3 regions of the Streptomyces sp. NPDC045021 genome follow, and region 1 is predicted to be linked to each of the others. Evidence: riboswitches for the same ligand, from Rfam matches in the RefSeq annotation. Region 1 holds a riboswitch; each other region holds the start of a gene.
What was found. A riboswitch is a leader RNA that binds a small molecule or an ion and turns the genes downstream of it on or off. The one in region 1 is predicted to bind cyclic di-AMP.
Positions count from the first base shown of each region.

Region 2: another riboswitch for cyclic di-AMP. It lies ahead of AC07DC_RS17690 (M23 family metallopeptidase); the one in region 1 lies ahead of AC07DC_RS38720 (transglycosylase family protein).
Region 3: another riboswitch for cyclic di-AMP. It lies ahead of AC07DC_RS09810 (M23 family metallopeptidase); the one in region 1 lies ahead of AC07DC_RS38720 (transglycosylase family protein).

Region 1 is NZ_JBWKIQ010000021.1:20,730-28,213, reverse strand. Features, by position in the region: gene AC07DC_RS38745 (NAD(P)/FAD-dependent oxidoreductase) at 104-1,501, opposite strand; gene AC07DC_RS38740 (Ppx/GppA phosphatase family protein) at 1,811-2,755, opposite strand; gene AC07DC_RS38735 (DUF501 domain-containing protein) at 2,752-3,309, opposite strand; gene AC07DC_RS38730 (FtsB family cell division protein) at 3,354-3,860, opposite strand; gene eno (phosphopyruvate hydratase) at 3,955-5,238, opposite strand; gene AC07DC_RS38720 (transglycosylase family protein) at 5,537-6,238, opposite strand; cyclic di-AMP (ydaO/yuaA leader) riboswitch at 6,243-6,415, opposite strand; gene AC07DC_RS38715 (transglycosylase family protein) at 6,676-7,484, opposite strand, start outside.
Region 2 is NZ_JBWKIQ010000005.1:207,963-215,446, forward strand. Features, by position in the region: gene AC07DC_RS17680 (helix-turn-helix transcriptional regulator) at 1-110, shown strand, start outside; gene AC07DC_RS17685 (cupin domain-containing protein) at 165-509, shown strand; gene AC07DC_RS17690 (M23 family metallopeptidase) at 646-1,602, opposite strand; cyclic di-AMP (ydaO/yuaA leader) riboswitch at 1,608-1,785, opposite strand; gene AC07DC_RS17695 (N-acetyltransferase family protein) at 2,107-3,156, opposite strand; gene AC07DC_RS17700 (nucleoside/nucleotide kinase family protein) at 3,171-3,833, opposite strand; gene AC07DC_RS17705 (hypothetical protein) at 4,113-4,307, shown strand; gene AC07DC_RS17710 (hypothetical protein) at 4,420-6,054, shown strand; gene yczR (MocR-like transcription factor YczR) at 6,114-7,484, opposite strand, start outside.
Region 3 is NZ_JBWKIQ010000002.1:590,831-598,314, reverse strand. Features, by position in the region: gene AC07DC_RS09850 (DUF6339 family protein) at 1-436, shown strand, start outside; gene AC07DC_RS09845 (ATP-binding protein) at 524-1,162, opposite strand; gene AC07DC_RS09840 (helix-turn-helix domain-containing protein) at 1,385-2,230, shown strand; gene AC07DC_RS09835 (DUF397 domain-containing protein) at 2,230-2,442, shown strand; gene AC07DC_RS09830 (hypothetical protein) at 2,601-3,437, shown strand; gene AC07DC_RS09825 (hypothetical protein) at 3,590-3,961, opposite strand; gene AC07DC_RS09820 (hypothetical protein) at 4,049-4,483, opposite strand; gene AC07DC_RS09815 (hypothetical protein) at 4,767-5,054, shown strand; gene AC07DC_RS09810 (M23 family metallopeptidase) at 5,182-6,216, opposite strand; cyclic di-AMP (ydaO/yuaA leader) riboswitch at 6,229-6,365, opposite strand; gene AC07DC_RS09805 (LPXTG cell wall anchor domain-containing protein) at 6,708-7,484, opposite strand, start outside.

The DNA of each region.
Region 1 (7,484 bases):
GCCCCCGGGCGTACGCCGAAGGGGCGCCCGCACCACGGATGGCGGGCGCCCCTTCGGGCTTACGTATCTGCGACCGGACCTGGCGGACCGGTGCGACCTGGCGTCAGGAAGCCTTGGCCTTCTCGGCTGCCGCGTTCGCCGGGACCGCCGCCTTCGCGGGGGCCGGCGCCGGACGGGCCGCCTCGTAGAACTCCTCGCGGGGGTTCTCCATGGCGCCGAGCGAGACGACCTCGCGCTTGAGGAACATCGCGAGCGTCCAGTCCGCGAAGACCCGGATCTTGCGGTTCCAGGTCGGGACGGCCATGCCGTGGTAGCCACGGTGCATGTACCAGGCCAGCCGGCCCTTGAGCTTGATCTTCGTCTTGCCGACGACGATCATCGCGACGCCCTTGTGCAGGCCGAGACCGGCGACCGCGCCCTTGTTGGCGTGGGCGTAGGTCTGCTGCGGGAAGCCGCGCATCCCCGAGACCACGTTGTCGCCGAGGACCTTGGCCTGGCGCAGCGCGTGCTGGGCGTTCGGCGGGCACCAGGCGTTCTCGACGCCGGCCTTGCGGGCGGCGATGTCCGGAACCTGGGCGTTGTCGCCGGCGGCCCAGATGTAGTCGGTGCCCTGCACCTGGAGCTTCTCCGAGGTGTCCACGTGGCCGCGCGGGCCGAGCGGGAGGCCGAAGCGGGCGAGGGCCGGGTTCGGCTTGACGCCGGCGGTCCACACGATCGTGGAGGCGTCGACCTCCAGGCCGTTGGCGAGCACCACGTGCTTGTCGACGCAGGACTTCATCGAGGTGCTGAGGTAGACCTCGATACCGCGCTCGCGCAGGTGCTCCAGGCCCCACTCGCCGAGCTGCGGGCCGACCTCGGGGAGGATCTTGTCGGCGGCGTCGACGAGGATGAAGCGCATGTCCTCGCGCTTGACGTTCGGGTAGTACTTGGCGGCGTCGCGGGCCATGTCCTCGACCTCGCCTATGGTCTCCGCGCCGGCGAAGCCACCGCCGACGAAGACAAAGGTCAGCGCCTTGCGGCGGACATCCTCGTCCGTCGTGGAGTCAGCCTTGTCGAGCTGTTCGAGGACGTGGTTGCGCAGGCCGATGGCCTCCTCGACGCCCTTCATGCCGATGCCGTTCTCGGCCAGGCCGGGGATCGGGAAGGTACGGGAGACCGCGCCGAGCGCGATGATCAGGTAGTCGAAGGGCAGTTCGTAGGTCTCGCCCACGAGCGGCTGGATCGACGCGACCTTGCGGTCCTGATCGATGTTCATCACGCGGCCGGTGAGCACCTCCGCACCGGGCAGCACGCGTCGCAGCGGGACGACGACATGGCGCGGGGAGATGCTGCCGGCGGCAGCTTCGGGGAGGAATGGCTGGTACGTCATGTACGAGCGCGGGTCGACGACAGTGACCGTCGCCTCGCCGTACCGCATCTTCTTCATGATGCGGCGCGCCGCGTACAGGCCGACGTATCCGCCGCCTACTACGAGGATCCGTGGACGCTCCGAAGTGCTCATGGTTCGAGTATCCAGCACCTGATGGAGGGGTGCTCGTGAGCCCCTTCACAAGGTACTGGACACCCTCTGCTACACTGCCCGGCCGCGTGATCAGCCACACAGTCCGCCGAGGGAACCCGAGACCCGGACGGGGCGTTGAGCGCACCTTCTGATCAGCAAAGATCGTCGCCCGTTGGGCATGTCTCCATAGGGCTGTAACACCCAGGAAACACCGCGCCACAAGGGTTTTGAGGGGTTCCGGGCCCTGCGGCCTTGGAAAACTTCGCCGCAGGGCCGGAACTTCATGTGAAGAGTTTCACAAACTTCGTGCTACGCGATGCTCCAGGCGATGCCGTCGAGGATGTCGTGCTCGCTCACGACCACTTCCCGGGCCCCGATCCGCTCCATGATCTGGAGCAGGACGAGCGCTCCCGCGCCGATCACATCGACCCGGCCCGGGTGCATCACGGGGATCGCCGCGCGCTCCGCGTGGGTGGCCGCGAGGAGCTGTCCGGTGATCTCCCTGACCTGCTCCAGGGAGATCCGCGAGTGGTGGATCGCGGCCGAGTCGTACTCCGTCAGTCCCAGCGCCACGGCGGCGACCGTGGTGACGGAGCCGGCCAGGCCGACGAGGGTGCGGGCCTGCTCCAGCGGGACGGAGCCGGCCGCCTCGTCGAGTGCCGCGTTGATGTCGGCCTTGATGGCGGTGATGCGGCCGAGCGTCGGCGGATCGATGATCGTGCCGTCGTCCGCGGTCAGGTGCCGCTCGGTCATCCGCACACAGCCGATGTCCACGGAGCGGGCCGCGAGCACATGGTCGTCTCCGACCACGAACTCGGTCGAGCCGCCGCCGATGTCCACCACGAGGTACGGCTTCGCGTGGCCGTCGTGGTCGGTCAGTTCCTTGGTGGCGCCGGTGAAGGAGAACTCGGCCTCCTGGTCACCGGTGATCACCTCGGGCTCGACGCCCAGGATCTCCACCACACCGCGCACGAAATCCGCGCGGTTCTCGGCGTCGCGCGAGGCGGACGTCGCCACGAACCGCACGCGCTCCGCGCCGAGTTCCTTGATGGCGGCGGCGTACTCGCGGCAGGCCGCGAAGGTCCGCTCCAGCGCCTCGGGCGCCAGCCGTCCGGTGCGGTCCACGCCCTGGCCGAGCCGGACGATCGTCATCCGCCGGTCGAGGTCCTCGATCTCACCCGTGACCGGGTCGGCGTCGGCGATGAGCAGCCGGATGGAGTTGGTACCGCAGTCGATCGCCGCTACCCGGGTCACCTGGTCCCCTCGTCCGTCGTCGGGGCGGGCTCGGTGGGGCAGCCGCCGCTGACGCACGGGCCCTTGCGCCACCACTCGGGCAGCATCGCGATCGCCTCGTCGCCCAGCGGGTTCACCCCGGGGCCGGCGGCCAGCGAGTGGCCGACCAGGACGTGCAGGCACTTCACACGGTCGGGCATGCCGCCCGCGCTCGGGAAGCCCTCCAGTACCTCGATGGCGTCCCGGCGGGTGATGTAGTCGTCGTGCGCGGCCTGATAGGCGGCGGCCAGCTCCGGGTCCTCGGCGAGCCGGGCCGTCATCTGCTTCATGACGCCGTCGGCCTCCAGCGTCCCGATGGCCGACGCGGCGCGCGGGCAGGTCAGGTAGTACAGCGTCGGGAACGGCGTACCGTCCTCCAGCCGCGGCTGGGTCTCGACCACGTCCGGCTGCCCGCACGGGCAGCGGTGGGCGATGGCCCGCAGGCCGCGCGGCGGGCGGCCCAGCTGCTCCTTGAACGCGGCGATGTCGGCCTCGGTCGGCGTGGTGCGGGGGGTGGGAGCGGGGTGATCTGTCATGAGCCGTTCTCGGTCGTGGAGGGTCAGCGAGGGCGTTGCCCCGGCTACCGCCGGGAGGGGCTCCCGGCGGCGTCGGCGTGGTCGACGCTGTCCCAGAAATTGTCGTACCAGGGGCGGTGCGCGGCGGCCTCGTCCGAGGACCGCCGGCCGCCGGTGTCGCTGACGGGCCCGGCGCTCGGGGTCGGACTCACCACCGTATAGCCGGTCTCACCGGGCAGCATGAAGTGCAGCCGCTTGCGGGCCTGGGTCTTCACGTACTCGTTGTCCTGCCAGCGCGCCTTCTCCTCGCGCAGCTGCTCGACGCGCTCCTTGGCCTGCTGGGCCTCCTTGCGCTGGTCGGCGATGTCCGAGCGCTGGGCGATGTACTGCCGCATCGGATAGGCGAGAGCGACGATCAGCGCACAGAGCACGAGCGCCAGCAGCGCGGCCCGCCCGGTGAGCTTGCTGCGCCGGGGGGCGGGGCGCCTGGTCGCCGCGCGGTAGACGCGGGCCTGCGCCTCCTGGCCGATCGCCTTCAGCCGCGCCGCGGTGGAGAACCGATCCGCCCCCACGCCGTCTCCCCTCGTCCGCACGTACCTACGTCCCCGGCCACGGTACGGGACCGGGCACGGGGACGTAGGTCAGACCTGCGGGCAGTGCCGCCGATCAGCCCTTGAAGCGGGGGAACGCGGAACGACCGGCGTAGACCGCCGCGTCGTCCAGGATCTCCTCGATGCGCAGGAGCTGGTTGTACTTGGCAACGCGCTCGGAGCGGGCCGGGGCGCCGGTCTTGATCTGGCCGCAGTTGGTGGCAACGGCGAGGTCGGCGATGGTGACGTCCTCGGTCTCACCGGAGCGGTGCGACATCATGCACTTGAAGCCGTTGCGCTGGGCCAGCTCGACCGCGTCGAGGGTCTCGGTGAGCGAGCCGATCTGGTTGACCTTGACGAGCAGCGCGTTGGCCGAGCCCTCGTCGATACCGCGCTGCAGGCGCTCCGGGTTGGTGACGAAGAGGTCGTCGCCGACGATCTGGACCTTGTCGCCGAGCTTGGCGGTGAGGGCCTTCCAGCCCTCCCAGTCCTCCTCGTTCAGCGGGTCCTCGATGGAGATCAGCGGGTACGCGGCGACCAGCTCGGCGTAGTAGTCCGAGAGCTCGCCCGCGGAGATCTTCTTGCCCTCGAAGTCGTACGAACCGTCCTCGTTGTGGAACTCGGAGGCGGCGACGTCGAGCGCGAGCGCGATGTCCTGACCGGGCTGGTAGCCGGCCTTCTTGATGGCTTCGACGATGAGGTCGAGCGCCTCACGGTTGGAGTCGAGGTTCGGCGCGAAGCCGCCTTCGTCGCCCAGGCCGGTGGAGAGCCCGCGCTCCTTCAGCACGCCCTTGAGCGTGTGGTAGACCTCGGCGCCCCAGCGCAGGGCCTCGGAGAAGGACTCGGCACCGATCGGCGCGATCATGAACTCCTGGATGTCCACGTTCGAGTCGGCGTGCGACCCGCCGTTCAGGATGTTCATCATCGGGACCGGCAGCACGTGCGCGTTCGGACCGCCGAGGTAGCGGAAGAGCGGCAGGTCGGACGCCTCGGAGGCGGCGTGCGCGACGGCGAGCGAGACGCCGAGGATGGCGTTGGCGCCGAGCGAGGACTTGTCCGGGGTGGCGTCCAGGTCGAACATCGCCTGGTCGATCAGCCGCTGCTCGGTGGCGTCGTAGCCGACCAGCTCCGGGCCGATCTGCTCGATGACGGCGAGAACGGCCTTCTCGACGCCCTTGCCCATGTAGCGGCTCTTGTCACCGTCGCGAAGCTCCAGGGCCTCGAAAGCTCCGGTCGAGGCACCGGACGGCACGGCCGCGCGGCCGGTGCTGCCGTCGTCGAGGCCGACCTCGACCTCGACGGTGGGGTTGCCTCGTGAGTCGAGGATTTCCCGGGCTACGACGACGTCGATGGACGGCACGAGTGTCTCCTTCAGGCTGTGTACAGCTGATGCGTGTCTCTCTGCTCTTGCGACACGAGCCTAACCGCCCGAGGAGGGTCGGCCAGTCGATCGGCCGACCCCTGAGACGAAAAAGGGCCCAAAGACTTACAACAGGTGACCAACGGTGCCTTACACCGCGTGACCAACGGGAAAACCCCCGGCCCGGCACGCTCGGGGGGAGTGCGTGCCTGGCCGGGGGAATCAGGGTTCAGCGGACGGGAACCGGCGGGGCGGCTGCCGGTGAGTCAGGTGCGGTCGCGGCCCGCGGTTCCCGGTCTCAGCTGAGGTGCAGCTGCTGGCCCGGGTAGATCAGGTCGGCGTCGCTGATGATGCTCTTGTTCAGCTCGAACAGCTTCTCCCAGCCGCCGGCGACGTGGTGCGCCTGGGCGATCTCGGAGAGGCTGTCACCGGTGACGACCTTGTACTCGCCGGTGCCCTGCTGGACCGGGGCGGCCTTCTTGGTCTCGGCAGGCTTGGCGGCGGGCTTGGCCTTCTTGACCGGGGCGCGGTTCTCGGACTTGCTGCGGCTGGCGGTGTCCGAGGTGTCGCGCGAGGTGGTGCTCTTCGACGGGGTGCTCTTCGTGGCGGAACCGGAGGTGTCCACGTTGGCGGCCGGGCCACCGGCGGTGAGGTTGCCGGCGCCGGCACAGGCCCAGGCACCCGGGCCCTGCAGGGCGAGCAGCTTCTCGGCCACCGCTATCTGCTGGTCCTTGGTGGCCAGGTCGGCGCGGGCGGCGTACGCGGTGCCACCGGCCGCTTCCCAGCTGGACTGGGAGAACTGCAGGCCACCGTAGTAGCCGTTGCCGGTGTTGATCGACCAGTTGCCACCGGACTCGCACTGGGCGACGGCGTCCCACGTGGCGACCGAAGCGGCCGAGGCGCCGGAAGCACCGATCAGCGGAACGGCGATCGCAGCGGTGGTAACACCGGCAATCGCGGCAATTCGGGTGAACTTGGACGGGCGACGGTGCTTACCCATGATGTGTCATCCTCACCGACGCCTACGAGGTCAGCTGTCGGGTTCGGGCGTGAGTTGCCCGGCTGCACGGCTCTCGCCGCGCTGCTTCACCCCAAGCCGGTCCGTCCCCCACGAGTTCGGGGCCGGGCCGGCGGAAGACCTTGGGTCCCCCGCTCCTGCCTACGGCGCTTTCGCGTCGACTGTTCCCGTCGGTCGGCGGCAGGACTCGGCGATCCTGACCGGCGGGGCCCGCTGTGGCGAGCAGTTAGACGTTAAACACACGATCCCGGCGAGGACAAACATCCCGGTGTCGTACAGCAACTCCCCTGTCCGGCTGAGCGGGCGCACAGACCCGCAGGTCGGAAGGGAGAAAGTCGGCGGAGCGCGAGCGGGTGGTCACAGGCGCCACGGAGACCCTTGTCACAAGGACCGGGGTGCCGGGATCGTGTTGAGCGGACTCAGTAGCTCAAGTCGAGGTGCTGGCCAGGGAGAATCAGGTCGGGATTGTCCCCAACAATCTGGTCATTTGCCCCATACAGTGCCTTCCATCCGCCCCGCAGATGGTGGTCCGCGGCGATGTCGCACAGGTTGTCGCCCGACACCACGACGTAGGTGCCGTCGCTCGCCACATCGCTCTGACCGGCCTTCTGGTCATCACTCAGGCCGTCGGTGTCGGTGGGCCGGTCGGCATCGCGCGAGGCGCGGTCGGTGGAGAGCCCGCCGGCGGACTCGGGCGACTCGGGCTTGGCGTGCTTGCCCTGGCTCTGCCCCGGGGCCGGAGTGGTGGCCGTCGGGTCCGGGGTGGTGGTGGGGGCGCCGGTGGGCTGCTTGGCGGTGCCCGGGGGAACGGTCGCAGGGTCGGGCGCCGAGGTGCCCGTGGGCGTCGACGGAGTCGTCGGCGTCGTGGCGGCCGGAGGGGTCTTCGGCGTCGCGGGCGCCGTCGGCGTCGTCTGCGTCGTCGTGGGGGCCGGGGTCAGGATCGAACCCGGGTCGACCTTCGCCGGCACGCCGCCGGTGACGAGCCCCGCGGGTCCCGAGCAACCGGGCCACGCGTCCGGCCCGAGTTCGGCGAGCAGCGTTTCGGCGACGGCTATCTGCTGCGAGCGGCTGGCCAGGTCGGGGCGCTCGGCGTACGCCGTGCCGCCGTACTGCTCCCAGGTGTCCTCGGTGATCGACAGACCACCGTAGAAGCCGTTGCCGGCGTTGGCGCTCCACATGCCGCCGCTCTCACACACCGCCACCTTGTCCCAGGTCGTGGCGTCGGCCG
Region 2 (7,484 bases), on a different contig from region 1:
TCGCAGCTCAGCTCTTCCTCAGCCCGCGCACCGTCGGCTACCACCTGTACAAGGCGTATCCGAAGCTCGGTATCGCCTCCCGCGGCGAACTCGCCGCCCTTTTCGGGTGATCGCCCGCGAGGAAAAGCCTGCCGGGAGCGGGCCCGCCGGGAGATGCTGACCGTATGAACGCACCTGATCAGGCTCTACGGGCACCGGGAAGTGTGCTGGCCCTCCACGTCGACGATGTGCCCACCACCGAGATCGGCCCCGGCGTCCTGCTGCGCGAGCTGCCCGGCCCGGCCCCGTTCAGCTTCTGGGTGGTGGACTTCGCACCCGGCTCCCGGTGGCCCGGCGTCGATGTCCACGAGACGGTCGGGGAGGGTTACTACGTGGCCGAGGGCGAGGTCATCGAGGGCGACCTACGCCATGGCCCCGGCACCTACGTCCTGCTCGAACAGGGCTCCAGCCACCAGCCGCGTTCCGAGACCGGGGCGCGGGTGTTCGGCTACAACCACCCCGCCGGCTGACCCGGCGCCGTCGGCGGCGTGCCGCGGAACGCGGAAATGCCCGCCCGGTCCTGGGGTCAGGTCCAGGATCGGGCGGGCACTCCGGGTCTCACGGGGTCGCGGGATCACACGGATCGCACGCGGGTCGCGGGACGGATCAGACGGTCACGCCGTGCTCGTTCAGGTACGCGACCGGGTCGATGTCCGAGCCGTAGTCGGGGCCGGTGCGGATCTCGAAGTGCAGGTGCGGGCCGGTCACGTTGCCGGTCGCGCCGGACAGGCCGATCTGCTGGCCCTCGGTGACGGTCTCGCCGGCCGAGACGGACAGCGAGGACAGGTGCGCGTACTGCGAGTACTTGCCGTCGCTGTGCCGGATGACGACCTGGTTGCCGTAGGCGCCACCGTCGCCCGCGGACACGACGGTGCCGGCGGCGATCGCCTTCACCGTGGTGCCGGTCGGCACGACGAAGTCCACACCGGTGTGGTAACCGCTGGACCAGCTGGAACCGGCCTGGTGGTACGGGGTGCCGATGCTGGCGCCCGAGACCGGCAGGGTGTAACCGGAGGAGGAGCTCGCCGCGGCGGGGGCCTTGGTGGCGGAGGACGAGGACTTCGCAGCCGAGTCGCTCTTGGCCGGGGCCTTCTTGGCCTGCGCGGAGGAGGACTTCGCGGACGACTTCGGCGCCGGGTGCGAGGACGGCGCGGAGTGCGACGGGGCGGCCTTGGCGCCGAGGGCCAGGGTCTGGCCGGGGAAGATCAGGTCCGGGTTGCCACCGACGGTCTCCTTGTTGTCGGTGTACAGCTTCTGCCAACCACCGCTGACGTGGTGCACGTCGGCGATCTTCGACAGGCTGTCACCGTGGACCACCTTGTAGGAGGCGTCGTGGCCCTTCGCGGGAGCGGCCTTGGCCGGAGCGGCCTTGGCGGCGGGCTGTGCGGCGTGCGCCGGGGTGGTGGTGGCGGCGTTCGCGGCGGCTACGTGCGTGTCGGCCGCGAAGGCGTTCGACGACATGGCCAGCGGAAGTGCGAGAGCGGCGCCACCGGTACCGGCCGCGACGCAGATCTTGGTGAGCCGGTTCATACGGCCACGACGGTGCTTTCCCTTTGCGGGCATGAAGGAGTTCCTCTCCTACGCCGGCGAGGTGAGCTGTCGGGTTCGGGCCGGAGATGCCCGGTCGCGGCATGCGCCATTACGGCGCGACGCATTGCGACTTCACCCCAAGCCATTCCCGATCTTCGGGAACGGCACTTACCTGGGTCCCCCGCTCCTGCCGTAGAAGTTTGGTGTTCAAGACACCGGGCAGCGGCAGGACTAGGCGTTCCACCCGGTGGGATCCTGCGAGCACTCGACCCGCAGGAGAGCGAAGCTAAACGAACTCCCGACGGCTGGGCAACAATCCGGAATGAGCCGCATATCACGTCGCGAGTTACCCGCGCATTTCCGTGACCCTATGTCGGCAGGTCCGGTCTGTGCGTATGCGATTCCTTCACGTTCGGTGAGTCCGCACATGGAAAGCGTCACAAAATGCCGATGTGGTGAACGCACCGTGGACAAGTCGGCAGCGCTGCGTATCACACGCGTGAGCCCGCTCACTCGGCGGGCCGGGTGTGAGCGCCGTCACATGGCGGGATGCGCCGACGCCTGTCCCTGGGACTGTCCCGCGGACGGTCCTGGAGCCTGCCCCGGGCGGATCCGGGGGTCCAGGACGCGGCTGAGGCGGTAGGCGGCGACCCGGAAGCCCACCGCCGGCCAGTGACCGGCCGCCAGCGGCGAGGCGGAGTGCCAGCGCGCGCCGATGTGCCGGTACTCGTGGTCGTACGCCCACGCCACCGCGGTGGCCAGCAGGATCCGGCTGACGCCCTCGCCCCGCGCGGACGGCTCGACGTACGCCTCGGCCAGTTCCACGCAGGCGTCGGGGGTGACCGGGCCGGCCGGGGACGGGGCGAGCAGGACCATGCCGATCTCCTCGCCGCCGCGGGCGGCGATCCAGGCCGCGCAGCGGGGATCGGAGAGGGTGTCGGTGTACCGGGTGCGCATCGCGGCCAGTGCGGCGTCGGACTGCGGCAGGAACATCGCGGACTGCCGTTGGTAGCGGGCCGACTCCGAGGCCATCCGGCCGATCTGCGGCAGATCGCCGGGGCCGGCCCGGCGGATGCTCAGCCCGTCCACTCCGCGTGGCTGCCGGCCGCGGGGTTTGACGGCCATCAGCCCGTACATCTCCTCGAATCCGAAGCCCAGTTGGCACCAGTCCATCGCGCCGGTCCCGGACGCCGGCAGTTCGACGTAGTGCACCAGTCGCCGCTGGGCGACGAGTCGGGCGGCGGCCTCGGTGTACAGGGCGCGCAGCGCCGCGTTGTCGCGCTGCCCGGGCGCGGGGGCGTGCCCGCCGTGCCGGACCACCGCGGAGCGCGGGTGGCTGCGGAGCGCGGCGGGGGCGTCCTCGGCGAGGTCGAGCGGGGTGGCCGCGAGGTATCCGGCAGGCCGGCCGCCGCTGTCCCGGGCGAAGTAGGCCTCGGTGTCGGGTTCCGCGAGGAGCTTCCCGAGCAGTTCCTCGCCGGACGGGGCGCCCGGCGGCCTGCCTTTTCGGGAGTGTCCGGACCAGCGGTCGTACAGGGCGGCGGCCTCGGGTATGTGCTCGGCGCTCATCGGCGCGATCGCGAAGGTCATGGTGGGGGGCGACGCTAGCCGTCCGCGTGGTCCGGCGGCAAGGGATGTCCGCTCCAGGCCGGGTGCCGGGGGTCGTCGGCGTGCACCAGGACGTCCGCGGCCTCCGCCGGGCGGACCTCGTCGGCGTATCGGCCGAAGGCGGGCAGCGTCCAGCGTTCGCCGTCCGGGGTGCGCCGGGCCAGGGCCGCCGGGGAGAGCCGCAGATGGACCGTCAGGTCGAGGTCGAGCCCCTGGCCGAGCAGCAGTTGACCGTCCAGCAGCAGGACACCGCCGGGCGGCAGTTCCACGTAGCCGGCCCGGGTCGCGCGGTCGGTGGCCGCGTCCCACAGCGAGGGCAGCACCCGGCCGCTGCCGCCCGGTGCCAGCGGGTCGAGGACCTCGCGGCGCAGCGCGCCGGTGTCCAACCACAGGTCGTAGTAGGCGTCGGAGTCCTCGCGGCCGTATTCGAAGCGCAGCGAGGCGGGGCGCCAGAAGTCCGCGGCGCGCACCCGCAGCACGCGGTGCCCGCGGGCGGGCAGTTCGTCGGCGAGCGCGTCCGCCAGCGCGGCGGGTCCGGCGGCCGGGGCGCCGTCGACGGCCACCCGCAGCCACGGCCTGGCGGCCGTCGGAGTGAGGCCGGCGACCCGGTCGGCGAGGGTCCCGGCCAGCCGGGGCCAGGTGATCGGGGTCAGCCGCATAGGCGGCATCGTCGCATACGCGGCGCCAGGCCCTGGCCCTGGATCGGCGGGGTCACTCGCCTGTTCGGGCGACTTGGCTGCGCCATTCGCGTGAGGGCGGACATGACCCGCGGCCGGCCCGGCAAGGATCGCGCCGAGATCGCTCCGAGGGGCTTCCGGAACGACCATTCGGGGGAAATTTCCTACAAATCACCCATTTACCACTTTCCACCACCCATTACTTTTTGTGAGCCTGGAAGAACTCATGGTGACCGTCCCCATCACCCAGGAGAAAGCCCAATGATCCTGTCTATCTCAGGCGTCGTTCTGCTCGGCGTCATCGCGTTCCTGTTCTTCCGCAAAGACGGGCTGAAGGTCTCCCACCTCCTCGTCTGCGCCCTCTTCGGCTTCTACCTCGCGGGCACCGGAATCGCCCCGAGCATCAAGGCCGGCGGAGCCAGCCTGGCGAGCCTGTTGGGCGGGATCAAGATCTAGCGGGGCCGTCTACGACGGCAGCCCCAGGGCCCGGACGCTTCGCAGCGCTCCGGGCCCCACCTCGTCACCCACGACCCGCCACCCTCCCGCGAACCCACCCACTGGAGCATCCGTGGCCAGGCGCCCCCTCCCCAGCATCCTGAGCAGCAGGCCGTCGTTCGCGACCATCGTGAACAGCCGGCCCTCACTCGCGCGCAGCCGCGACATCGCGCGGACCGCCGCCGACAGTGCCACCGACGTGCTCCATCCGCTCATCACCATCACCCGGGGCATGCGCATGCAGGCCGGCTGGGCCCGCAGCTGGTGGGTCCGCACCCCCAAGGACCGGCGCGGCCCCGCGCTGCTGCTCGGCGCCGCCGCGCTCGTCGTCGTCGCGCTGATGCCGTACGGGCCGCTGCTGGCCCTGGGCGCGGTGCTGGCCTGCGCGGGCTGGATGGGCCGCGACCGCACCGCCCCCGAGCCCACCGGACCCACCGAGGCCGAGACCGGGAAGCTCCAGGCGCTGTACGAGGCGCTGGTGCCGTATCTGTCCGACCCCGACGACCCGGCCCCGCTCTACGCGCGCGACGGCGGCTGGGACAGCGCCTTCAGCGAGTACGCCTTCGAGGACGGCCGGCTGGCCCGGCTGCATCTGCGCTACCCGGCGTACTTCACCGACGGCGAGGCCACGGCGCGCTCCCGCGTCGAGCAGCTGCTGCACGCCAAGGCGGGGCGCGGCCGCGAGTACCGCTTCGACTGGAACGAGGAGGAGAACCACCTCACCCTCACCGCGCTGGCGCCGCTGTCCACCGGGATCACCGCGCAGCGCTTCGTGACCGCACCCGGCGAAACCGTCCTCGGCTTCACCGACTCCGAGACCGTCCAGCGCACCGTGCCGGTCGCCGACGGGGACGAGGTGCGCGACGCCCCACCCGTCGTCTGGCGGACCGGGCCGCGCTCCACCGAGCCGCATCTGCTGGCGCTGGGCCGGCCGGGCACCGGCACGACCAGCCTGCTGCGCTCGATCGCCCTGCAGGCGCTGTGCCACGGCGATGTCGTGGTCATCGACGGCAGCGGCAGCGGCGAGTACGCCTGCCTCATCGGACGCCCCGGCGTGCTGGCCGTCGAGAGCGGCCTCGCCGGGACCTGCGCCACCCTCGAATGGGCCTCGCACGAGACCGAACGGCGGCTGATCGCGGTCAACCGGGCCCGCCAGGCCGGGCATGCGGCCCCGGAGGACACCCGCCGCCCGCTGTGGGTCCTCGTCGACCGGCCCACGGCGCTCACCCAGCTCGCGCACGCCGAGGGCCGCCCCGATCCGCAGCTGCTGCTGGACGTGCCGCTGCGGCACGGGCGCACCGCCAACGTGGCGGTGGCCGTCGCCGACCAGATCGACTCCGCCGAGGTGCTCTCCCCGGCCGTCGTCACCCACACCCGCGCCCGCGTCCTGCTCGGCGCCCTCGACCCCGAGCACGCGCAGGCCGTCCTCGGCGCCCCGCAGTGCACCACCTCGGCGGCCGAGGTCCCGGCCGGCCGCGGCTACGCCCGGCTCGGCACCGGCCCGGTCCTGCGCCTGCAGGTCCCGGCCACTCCCGACCCGTACGACGAGGAGACCGGCGAGGCCGACCGCGAGGCCGTCCTCGCCCTGCTCCCGCCGGTCGACACCCCGGCCGACGCCCTGGAGCACGAGCCCGAGCCGGAACCGGAGCCCGACCGGGAGCCGGTGACGGAGCCGCTGATCCGCCCCACGGCGGACCTGGAGCGCTGACGGTCCTGGCCGGACGGTTCCGGGCCCTGTCCGCACCGGACGGGGCCCGGAACCGGTGGTCAGGCCACGAAGAGGCCGGCGCCCTCGGCGTCGGAGCCGCCGCCGGAGCGGACGATGTGCGCGGCGGCGGCCAGCCGGGAGACGGCTTCCTTGGCGGTGGCGCCGCCCACCGTGAACGGCAGGCGCACGTAGGACTCGAAGGCGCCGTCGACACCGAACCGGGGCCCGGACGGGACACGGACGCCGAGGCGTTCGCCGGCCACCGCGAGCCGGGAACCCGACACGTCGCCGGTACGCACCCACATCGTCATACCGCCGGTCGGGACGGTGAACTCCCAGTCCGGGGTCTGCTCGCGCAGCGCCGCCACCAGGTCGTCCCGGTGCTCGGCGGCGCGGGCGCGGCGGGTGGCGACGGCCTGGTCCCAGCCGCCGCCGCGCAGCAGCCAGGCGACGGCGAGCTGGTCGACGACGGGGGATCCGAGGTCCAGATAGGCGCGGGCGGAGACCAGCCGGCGCACGACGTCCGGCGCCGCCCGGACCCAGCCGATCCGCAGCCCCGCCCAGATCGCCTTGCTCGCCGAGCCGACCGTGATCACGGTGCCGCCTCGGTCGAAGGCGGCCATCGGCCGCGGCATGGTCGTGTCCGCGTCGAGCACGAGCTCGGCCATCGTCTCGTCCGCGACCACGACGGTCCCGGAGGCGCGGGCCGTCTCGACCAGGGCGCGGCGCTGCTCGTCACCGACCAGGGTGCCGGTCGGGTTGTGGAAGTCGGGCATGACGTACGCCATCCGCGGCGCGGCGTCGCGCAGCACCCGCTGCCAGGCGTCGATGTCCCAGCCGCCGAGGCCGTCGCGCATGGCCACCGGAACCAGTCGCGCGCCGGTCTCGCGGAACAGCTCCAGCACGTTGGCGTAGCTCGGGGACTCCACCGCGACCCGTTCGCCGAGCCCGACGAGCCGGCGGGCCGCGGCGGCGATGGCGCCCATGGCACCGGTGGTGACCATGATCTGCTCGGGCATGGTCGGTACGCCGCGGGCGGTGTACCGGTCGGCGATCGCCTCGCGCAGCACCGGCAGTCCGGCGGGGAAGTCGCCGTGGGTGGCCGCGTAGGCCGGCAGTTCGGCCAGGGCGCCCTCCATCGCGCGGGTCAGCCACGGCTCGGGGGCGGGCAGGGCGGCGCAGCCGAGGTCGATGACGGTGCCGGCGGAGTCCGGCGGGAGCGGGTCCAGGATCCGGCTCGGCAGCGCGTGCCCGTCCGGTATGGCGGTCCAGCTGCCCGCGCCGCGCCGGGAGCGGGCGAACCCCTCGGCGCGCAGCGCCTCGTAGGCGGCGGCGACGGTGGTGCGGCTGACACCCAGCGCGAGGGCGAGCTCCCGCTCGGCGGGCAGCCGGGCGGCGACCGGCACCCGGCCTTCGAGCACCAACACCCG
Region 3 (7,484 bases), on a different contig from region 1:
GGTACTGCTTCCCGACGTCTGCGTCTGGCGATGGCCGGCCAATGCGGAAGGAAGGTACCTGGCAGACCGATTCAAGGGCATGGACCTCACGCGCCATGCGCTGGCCCGGCTCTGGACACGCGCTCATGTCCTGCGCGAGCCTCGGGTTCCGGAGCCTTACGGACTTCTACCCGTCCTAGGGGAAGCGGACCTGGATCAGATCATGGCGAGGCGTGGATCCATCGCTGCATCCCCAGCACTCGTCCGTGCAGTCGTTCGTGGCCAAAGGGACGCAGAACGAACCGGCGACGGTGGGGTGACCTCGCGCACCATCCTTCGGGAGAGCCTCATCCGCCTTCTCCGTCTGACGGCCTTTCTCGACGTCGACTCACTCTCGGAGCCGGAGCTCGACCATCTCGTCCGCATGCTCCGGTTGGAGGCCAAGACGTCGCTGTGATGACCTTTCACTATCGGGGCACCTCACCCCAGTAAGCTGCGTCGGCGCCAAACTCCAGAAGGAATGCATCCAGCTTTGCATCACTGATCAGCAAAGCTTCGCCTCAGCCGATTCGGCCTCGAAGTGCATCTGCGCGCGGTCCAGAACATCGTCTGGGTCGAGACCCTGGACGGTGAGCCAGCAGAGGAGGTCGGCGATCAGGTCTGTCGCGGCTTCCTCCAAGACGGGTGTAGCGCGGGTCAGCGGTACCGGCATGCCGAATTCGCAGGCGTAGGACTCCAAGGCGACGGAGGCACGTTGAAGGCGTCGGCGTTGACCGCTCTTCGGGAGGGCGAACTCGCACCAGACGAACTTTCCCGCAGTCGTGCGCGTCGAACCCCAGTCCGAGGCGACCGCGGCAAGGATCAGTAAGCCGCGACCGCATTCGTCGTCGGGTGACGGCTCGCTCGCTGCCGGGAACTGCGGGCTGGCGTCGTGGAGTTCGAGGCGGAGCGTGTAGTCGTCCAGGTGCATAACGAGCGTGGCTGGGGCGCCGAGACCTACGTGGTTGACCGCGTTCGCCGCCAGTTCCGTGGCGGCGAGTGCGACAGGATGAGCCAGTTCGTCGCTTCCCCAGACTTTGAGTTGGAGCCGGACGACGCGGCGAAGGCCGGCGATCTCGCCCGGGTCACCCCCAAAGGGGAGCACGCACGTTCGTGGGCGGTGGTTGCCTCGGTAGCGGCGCATGGGAATCAGCCCTCCCTGTTATCACCATGCGTGCCCGGAGTAGAGCACGCCGTGACTGCACTGGAAGGATTGCAGCACGCATCCCGCCATGCAATGTGCACATCGGGATGTGCCGCGAAAGAGTGAACGGCGCCCGGGAGTGTGGATCTGCGGAAAGCTTCTTGCCGCCGCGTTCCAAGCCTCGGAAGACTGATCACGATCTGCCCTGAGAGGGAGGTACCAGTGGCCGGTTCGCCGACTGCCCGCCGTCGCCGTCTGGCGATCGAGCTCAAGAAGCTCCGCGAGGACAACCACCTCACCTGCGCCCAGGTGGGGAGCGCGCTGGATTGGAGCGGCTCCAAGGTCAACCGGCTGGAGACGGGGAATGGCCGCGTACAGCCGTCGGACATCGATGCCCTCTGTCGGTACTACGCAACCGCCGATGAACTGCGCGAGTTCCTGAAGGGGCTGGCCAAGGACTCGAAGGTCAGGGGTTGGTGGCACGCCCACGGCGATGCCGTGCCGCCATGGTTCTCGGTATACGTAGGCCTAGAGCAGGACGCCGCCAACCTGCGCCAGTACCAGTGCGAGTTCGTGCCAGGCCTGCTGCAAACACCGCAATATGCGGCTGAGTTGCATCGCGCAACGAATCAACTCTGCGACGACGAGTTGGAGCGGATGGTGACCGTGCGCATGGAGCGGCAGGCCCTCCTGACCCGCGAAAACGCTCCCGATCTCTGGCTGATCGTTCATGAGAGCGCCTTGCGACACATCGTCGGCGACCGCACAGTGATGCGCGATCAGCTCGAACGTATGCTGACAGTAAGTCAGTTCGGCAACGTTACGTTGCAGGTCATCGCATTCGACGCGGGGACCTATCCCGCCACGGGAGCGTTCACGATTCTCGGCTTCCCCGAGCAGGAGGACCCCGATGTCGTGTATCGGGATGGACTGACAGACGCCATCTACCTGGAGACGCCGGACGACGTCAGTCAGTACACGAAGGCTTTCGACAATCTGAGGGCCATTGCGTCCAGCCCGCCGCGCTCGGCTGTGTTGATCAAGAAACTGTTGAAGGAGTACTCCTGATGAGCACCAACCCCCAGCAACCGGTCTCCGAAGCGCGGTGGCGCAAGAGCAGCTACAGCAATGGATCAGGGGGCGAATGCGTGGAAGCCGCACCCATCCGCGGCGGCGCCGCCGTGCGGGACTCCAAGGATCCCGGTGGGCCGGTACTTCGCTTCTCGGCCGATGCTTGGGGAGCCTTCATACGTGCGGTGCGTGAAGGTGGCTTGGAGTAGGCAGGGCCAGCGTGGACCGCGTCGATCACTCTTAGGGTGAACGGGGGTTTGGATGCCCGGCGTTGGCGCTACAGTGCGTGACATCACATACGCACTTATGTGACCCCGGCGGCGCGCCAACGCCCCGGGGTCCGGCACCAGGAGATGTAGAGCTCCCCATGCAGATTCATCGTAGCGCGCACCGTCGCGCTTACACGGTCATCGACAACGCGGCGCTTCAGGACAATCGGCTGTCGTTCGCCGCGCGTGGCGTCCTCGGGTACCTGCTCTCCCGCTTCGACGGCGAGCGGATCGATGTACGGAAGCTGGCCGCGCTGTGCAAGACGGGGCGGCAGCAGATCGCCAACGCGCTCGACGAGCTGAAGACGTGCGGGTATTACGTCGTCGAGCGCGTGCAGGATCCGGAGACGGGGCGCGTCACAACGCGGACGTCCGTATACGAGAACCCTGAGGACCGGCAGAAGCCGCAGAACCCGCAGGTCGTACCGGTGGCCAGGAAGCCGGACGCCGGGGACCCGGGAAATACCCCTTCGGGGGAAAGTACGGGGCATGAAGTACCTCCCTCCCCCGCCGAGGTCGCGGACGCGGACGGTGCGCTGCTTCGGCGGATCGCGCGGATCGAGCCGAGGCTGACCGTCGGGGTGGCGGAGGCCGGGCCGTTGCTGCCGTTGTTCGCGCAGTGGCGGGCGCAGGGGGTGCCGGACAGGGTGCTGGCGCAGATGCTGACGGCCGGGCTGCCGAAGCAGGTGTTCGCGCCCGCCGGGTTCCTCGCGGCGCGGCTGGTTCGGAAGCTGCTGCCGGATGTGAGGGCGGCCGAGCTCGGGCGTGGGCGTCGCGAGTGCGATGAGTGCGGACGGCCGTTGGCGGTCGGCGCGGACGGGTGCTCGTCGTGTGCGCGACAGGAGCGGAAACGTACGCCGGAGGGCCCGGCGCCGTCCGTCGCGCGGGACGGACGGGCGCGGGTGCGGGCCGCGCTGTCCGCAGCGATGGCTTGACTCAGGCTTAACCCGCTGGTGGCGAGTAGCGGGCCAACCGGGCGGTCAGCGGACCCGTACCCCGGCGGGCGGGCCCGCCCGGAAGCCTTCGGCGAGGACGGCGACGAGCGCTCCGGTGAAAAGCGCCGGGTTGGTACGGACGCTCTTCGGGCTCACGCTGCAACCCGCACACTGTGCCGTTCCATGCGCAATCGGCGCTCGACGGTCCGCTGCCAGTCCGCCTCCTGGAAGTGACACTCCTTGGAGTCAACCTCCAGGGCCACACCGGCGTCAGGCCAGTAAGCGTCCGGGCAGGCGATGAATCGGCCGGAGTCGGTCACCAGGTCGCGGTTCCACAGCGGGTCCGGGATCCCGGCGGCACGGACCGCCGCGCGGGCCTGTCCCTCGGCAACGGAACGCACTCCGGCCAGCAGCTCCTCGGCCACGGCCGCGAGCTCGGGGCTGCGCGACCGATGCCCGGCGGTCAGCTCGTCGAGTAGATCGTCCGGTCGCCAGAACCCCCGCTGGGCCACCGAAGCCAGCACGGCGCGCAGCCCGGTGGCCGTGCCGGTCCAGTACGCGGCAGCGTCGGCGGCGGCACGCGGAGCGGGTACGGAGGGGATGCCCTCGACCTAGGTGCCGCCCGGCCAGCGCCGGGTGCGGACGATCCGTACGCACGAGGCACCCGCGATCCGGCGGGTGTTCTCGACCAGGACGGACACCGCACCGTCCCGCGCCGCCGTCTCCGGCGCAGCGGCACGGATCCCGTGCAGGGCGAGGGCCGCACGGCCGGTGAGGAGGGCGGTCGGCGGGCGGCGGTTCTCGTCGCCCCGCGCCGAGGCGTACAGAACCGCGGCCAACAGTCGCTGGTGCGGGTCGGCTGCTCCGGTCTGGAGAAGGTAAACGTGCGGAAGGATCCGCTGCCACGGGCCACCGGCACGGGTGCGCTTGGAGACGGTGGACGTGGACACCCCCACCATGGCCAACTGGTGAAGCGTGGCGAGGTTGCGCTGACGGCCGGCGAGGGCGCGGAGAGCGACTGCGTCATGGGAGCAAGGATTCGGCATTCGGGCGGCCTACCCTGCGGCATCGTTTCGCCTGCGACCTGCGATCCGCTTGCAGCGTGATGGTGACAATTGCGTGGAGTGTCTGCGTCCGTCAAGGACGCTTTTGCTCCACAGGCACCTTCGCCGCCATCAAGGATGACAACTACGATGCAACTTCACGCCACATGAGGTGCGAGCGTGCAGCGGAGGATGGGGGCGGTCGGTCGTGGGCTGGTACGTGTGGGCGATTGCGTGGGTCGTCCTGTCGGGTGGTGGCTGGTGGGGCAATCGGTTCCGGAATGCGATGCGTACCCGGCATGAGCGCAAGGTCGAACTGATCTCCGCGGAGGGCGAGAAGCAGCGGGCGCTGCAGGCGGCGAACCGGCCGCCGGAGGCGATCTGCGGTTGCACGCACCATCTGGCCAAGCACGACAAGCAGGGCAAGTGCCACGAGGTGGTGCAGACGCCGACCGCGTGGGACGGCGAGAAGAAGCCCGTCTCGTACGAGGCCCGGCCGTGCAACTGCCAGCAGTACATCGGCCCGCGGCCGCTGGAGACGCTCTACGCGGAGGACATCGTCGACCTGTCGTAGGCCGGACTGTCGTAGGCCGGACTGTCGTAGGCCCGCCGGGCAGGCCGACGGCCCCGGTGCGGGGGGGTCACCGGGGCCGTCGGGTTTCGCGGTTGGACTGTTGGGCCGTTGGGCTTTTGAGCCGGGGTCAGACGGCGATGCCGTGGTCGCGCAGCCACGGCATCGGGTCGATCGGGTCGCCGGCTCCCGGGCGGACCTCGACATGGAGGTGCGGTCCGGTGACGTTGCCGGTGGCGCCGACCCGGCCGATCGTCTCGCCCGTGGTGACCTTGCCCGAGGTCTGCACCATGGACGAGAGGTGGCAGTACCAGATCTCGGTGCCGTCATCGAGGGTCAGGATGATGCGGTAGCCGTACGAGCCCGCCCATGCGGCCGACGTGATGGTGCCGCTGTGGATCGCGGACACCGGCGTACCGGTGGGGGCCGCGAAGTCCTGGCCGGTGTGGGTGTTGGCCCACAGGGAGCTGGACTCCCCGAAGCTCGCGGTGAGCGTGTACGAGGCGACCGGCTTGGTGTACGAGGCCGCCAGTACGGCGAGGCGTTCGGCCTCGGCCTTCGCGGCGGCAACCTCCGCGGCCTTCTTCTTGGCAACGACCTCGGCCTTCGCCGCCGCGGCGGCGTCGCGCACCTTCTGCGCGGCTGCCTCCTTGGCGGCCGTCACCGCCGCTTCGCCGGCGGCCGCGTCGCGCACCGCCCGGTCCGCGGCGTCGCGCTCCTGGGCCACGTGGTCGAGGATGCGGGTGCGGAGCGCCTCGCCGGCGTCCGTCGCCCATGAGTTCGTGGTGGCCGCGGCGGGCCGAGCACCCGGATTCTGGGGTGCGGACGCCGTGGACGGCGACGGATCGTCCGCGTCCACGAGGGCGCTGATCCCCGGCATCTCGGAGAGCTTCGGGAGGTCCGGCGCATCCGGCAGATCGGGAAGATCCGGGAGCGAGATCGGCACCGGCGACTTGTCGGCGGCGGCCGCCATACCCCCCGCGCCCATCGCGGCCACGGCCGCGACGCTCAGCACGGTCGAACCACGGGCTATGGAACGCGGCTTGGGGAGCCGGTGCTTGCCCCGATCCGGGGCAACGGACTCCGCGGTGGGGTTCCATTCGTCCCATTCGCCGGCTTCTGGAGCCTCGGGGGAAGGGGCGTAGGCAGGTTGGTTCGACGCCACGGGTGGCGCTCTCCTTTCCTTCCTTCTCGCCTACCGGGTTAGCTGACGGGTTCGGAGCAGGAAGGTCTCCTACGGGCCAAAGTGCAGCCCGATTCACCCCAATGAGTGGGTCCCCGGTTCCCGCGGACGGGATTCGGCAAGCGCACGGTGCCGCCTCTACGGCGGCAGTGACGACCGCGCTGCGTTATCGAACGTTAATTGAGCCGGGGGTCTTTTCCAAGCCGAACGGAGGAGTTGACGGATGGGACTAATGGAATGGACGGGACGGAATCGGGCGAAGAGGGCTGATCGGAGTGACCTGACAGTGATGTGAGCGTGTGTCAGTTGTTATGCAGAGGGGATTTGCTCCGCTACGGAGGGTGAGGGCGACGACACGGTGATGGCAGTGGTCATCTCAGCCCCTCACGGCGAACGCCCCGGCCGGATGATCCCGGCCGGGGCGTCACGCAGTCGCTGGGCGCAGCTCATGTCGTAGGGCTGCGCGCAGGGGGTCAGCCCTGGTGGCGCCGGCGGCGGAGGCCGAAGAAGGCCATGGCCGCGCCGAGGGCGACCAGGACGCCCGCGCCGGCGACGAGGGTGCCGTTGCTGCCGTTGGCACCGGTGCGAGCGAGGGAGCCCTTGGTGTTGGTGGTGGTGGGCGCGTTCGTGGTGGGCGAGGCCGACGGGACGGGGCTGCTCGTGGTCGCGGGCGCCGACGGGGTCGGCGTGGCGGTCGGTGTGCCGGTCGGAGTGGTGACCGGGGCCGCGGGGAGAACGGTGATCTTCTCGGCGGCCTCGGTGATGACGCTGGTGTTGCCGCTGCTCAGAGCGGTCTGGGCGGTCAGGTTGAGGACCTTGGCCGTCTTGGGGGCCTTGCCCGCGGGCACCGTGAGCATGAGCTTGTAGTGGTACGTCCCCTCGGAGAAGCCGGCGGGGATGTCGGGCACCAGCCACGTGTTGACGTGGTCCGGGGCCACGACCTCGACCCAGCGGCCGTCGATCCACACGAACAGGTTCAGTTCCGGGTCGCCGCCGGTGCCCAGCGCGGTGAGCTGGGTGCGCAGGGACTTGCTGAACCGACCGCCCGCCTCGTTGCGGACATCGAGCGAGAAGACCGCCGACTTCGCGGCCGACACCTTGGTGGAGCCGCCGAAGTGATCCGTAATCGTGCCGATCCTGATCGAGGGGCTGGCCTGGAAGGAGATCGAGGGGATCGAGTGCGAGGGGTTGTCCTCGTAGCTGCCGGTGTCGAAGGTCAGGGTGAGGTTTCCGTCGTTGGCGGGGAAGTT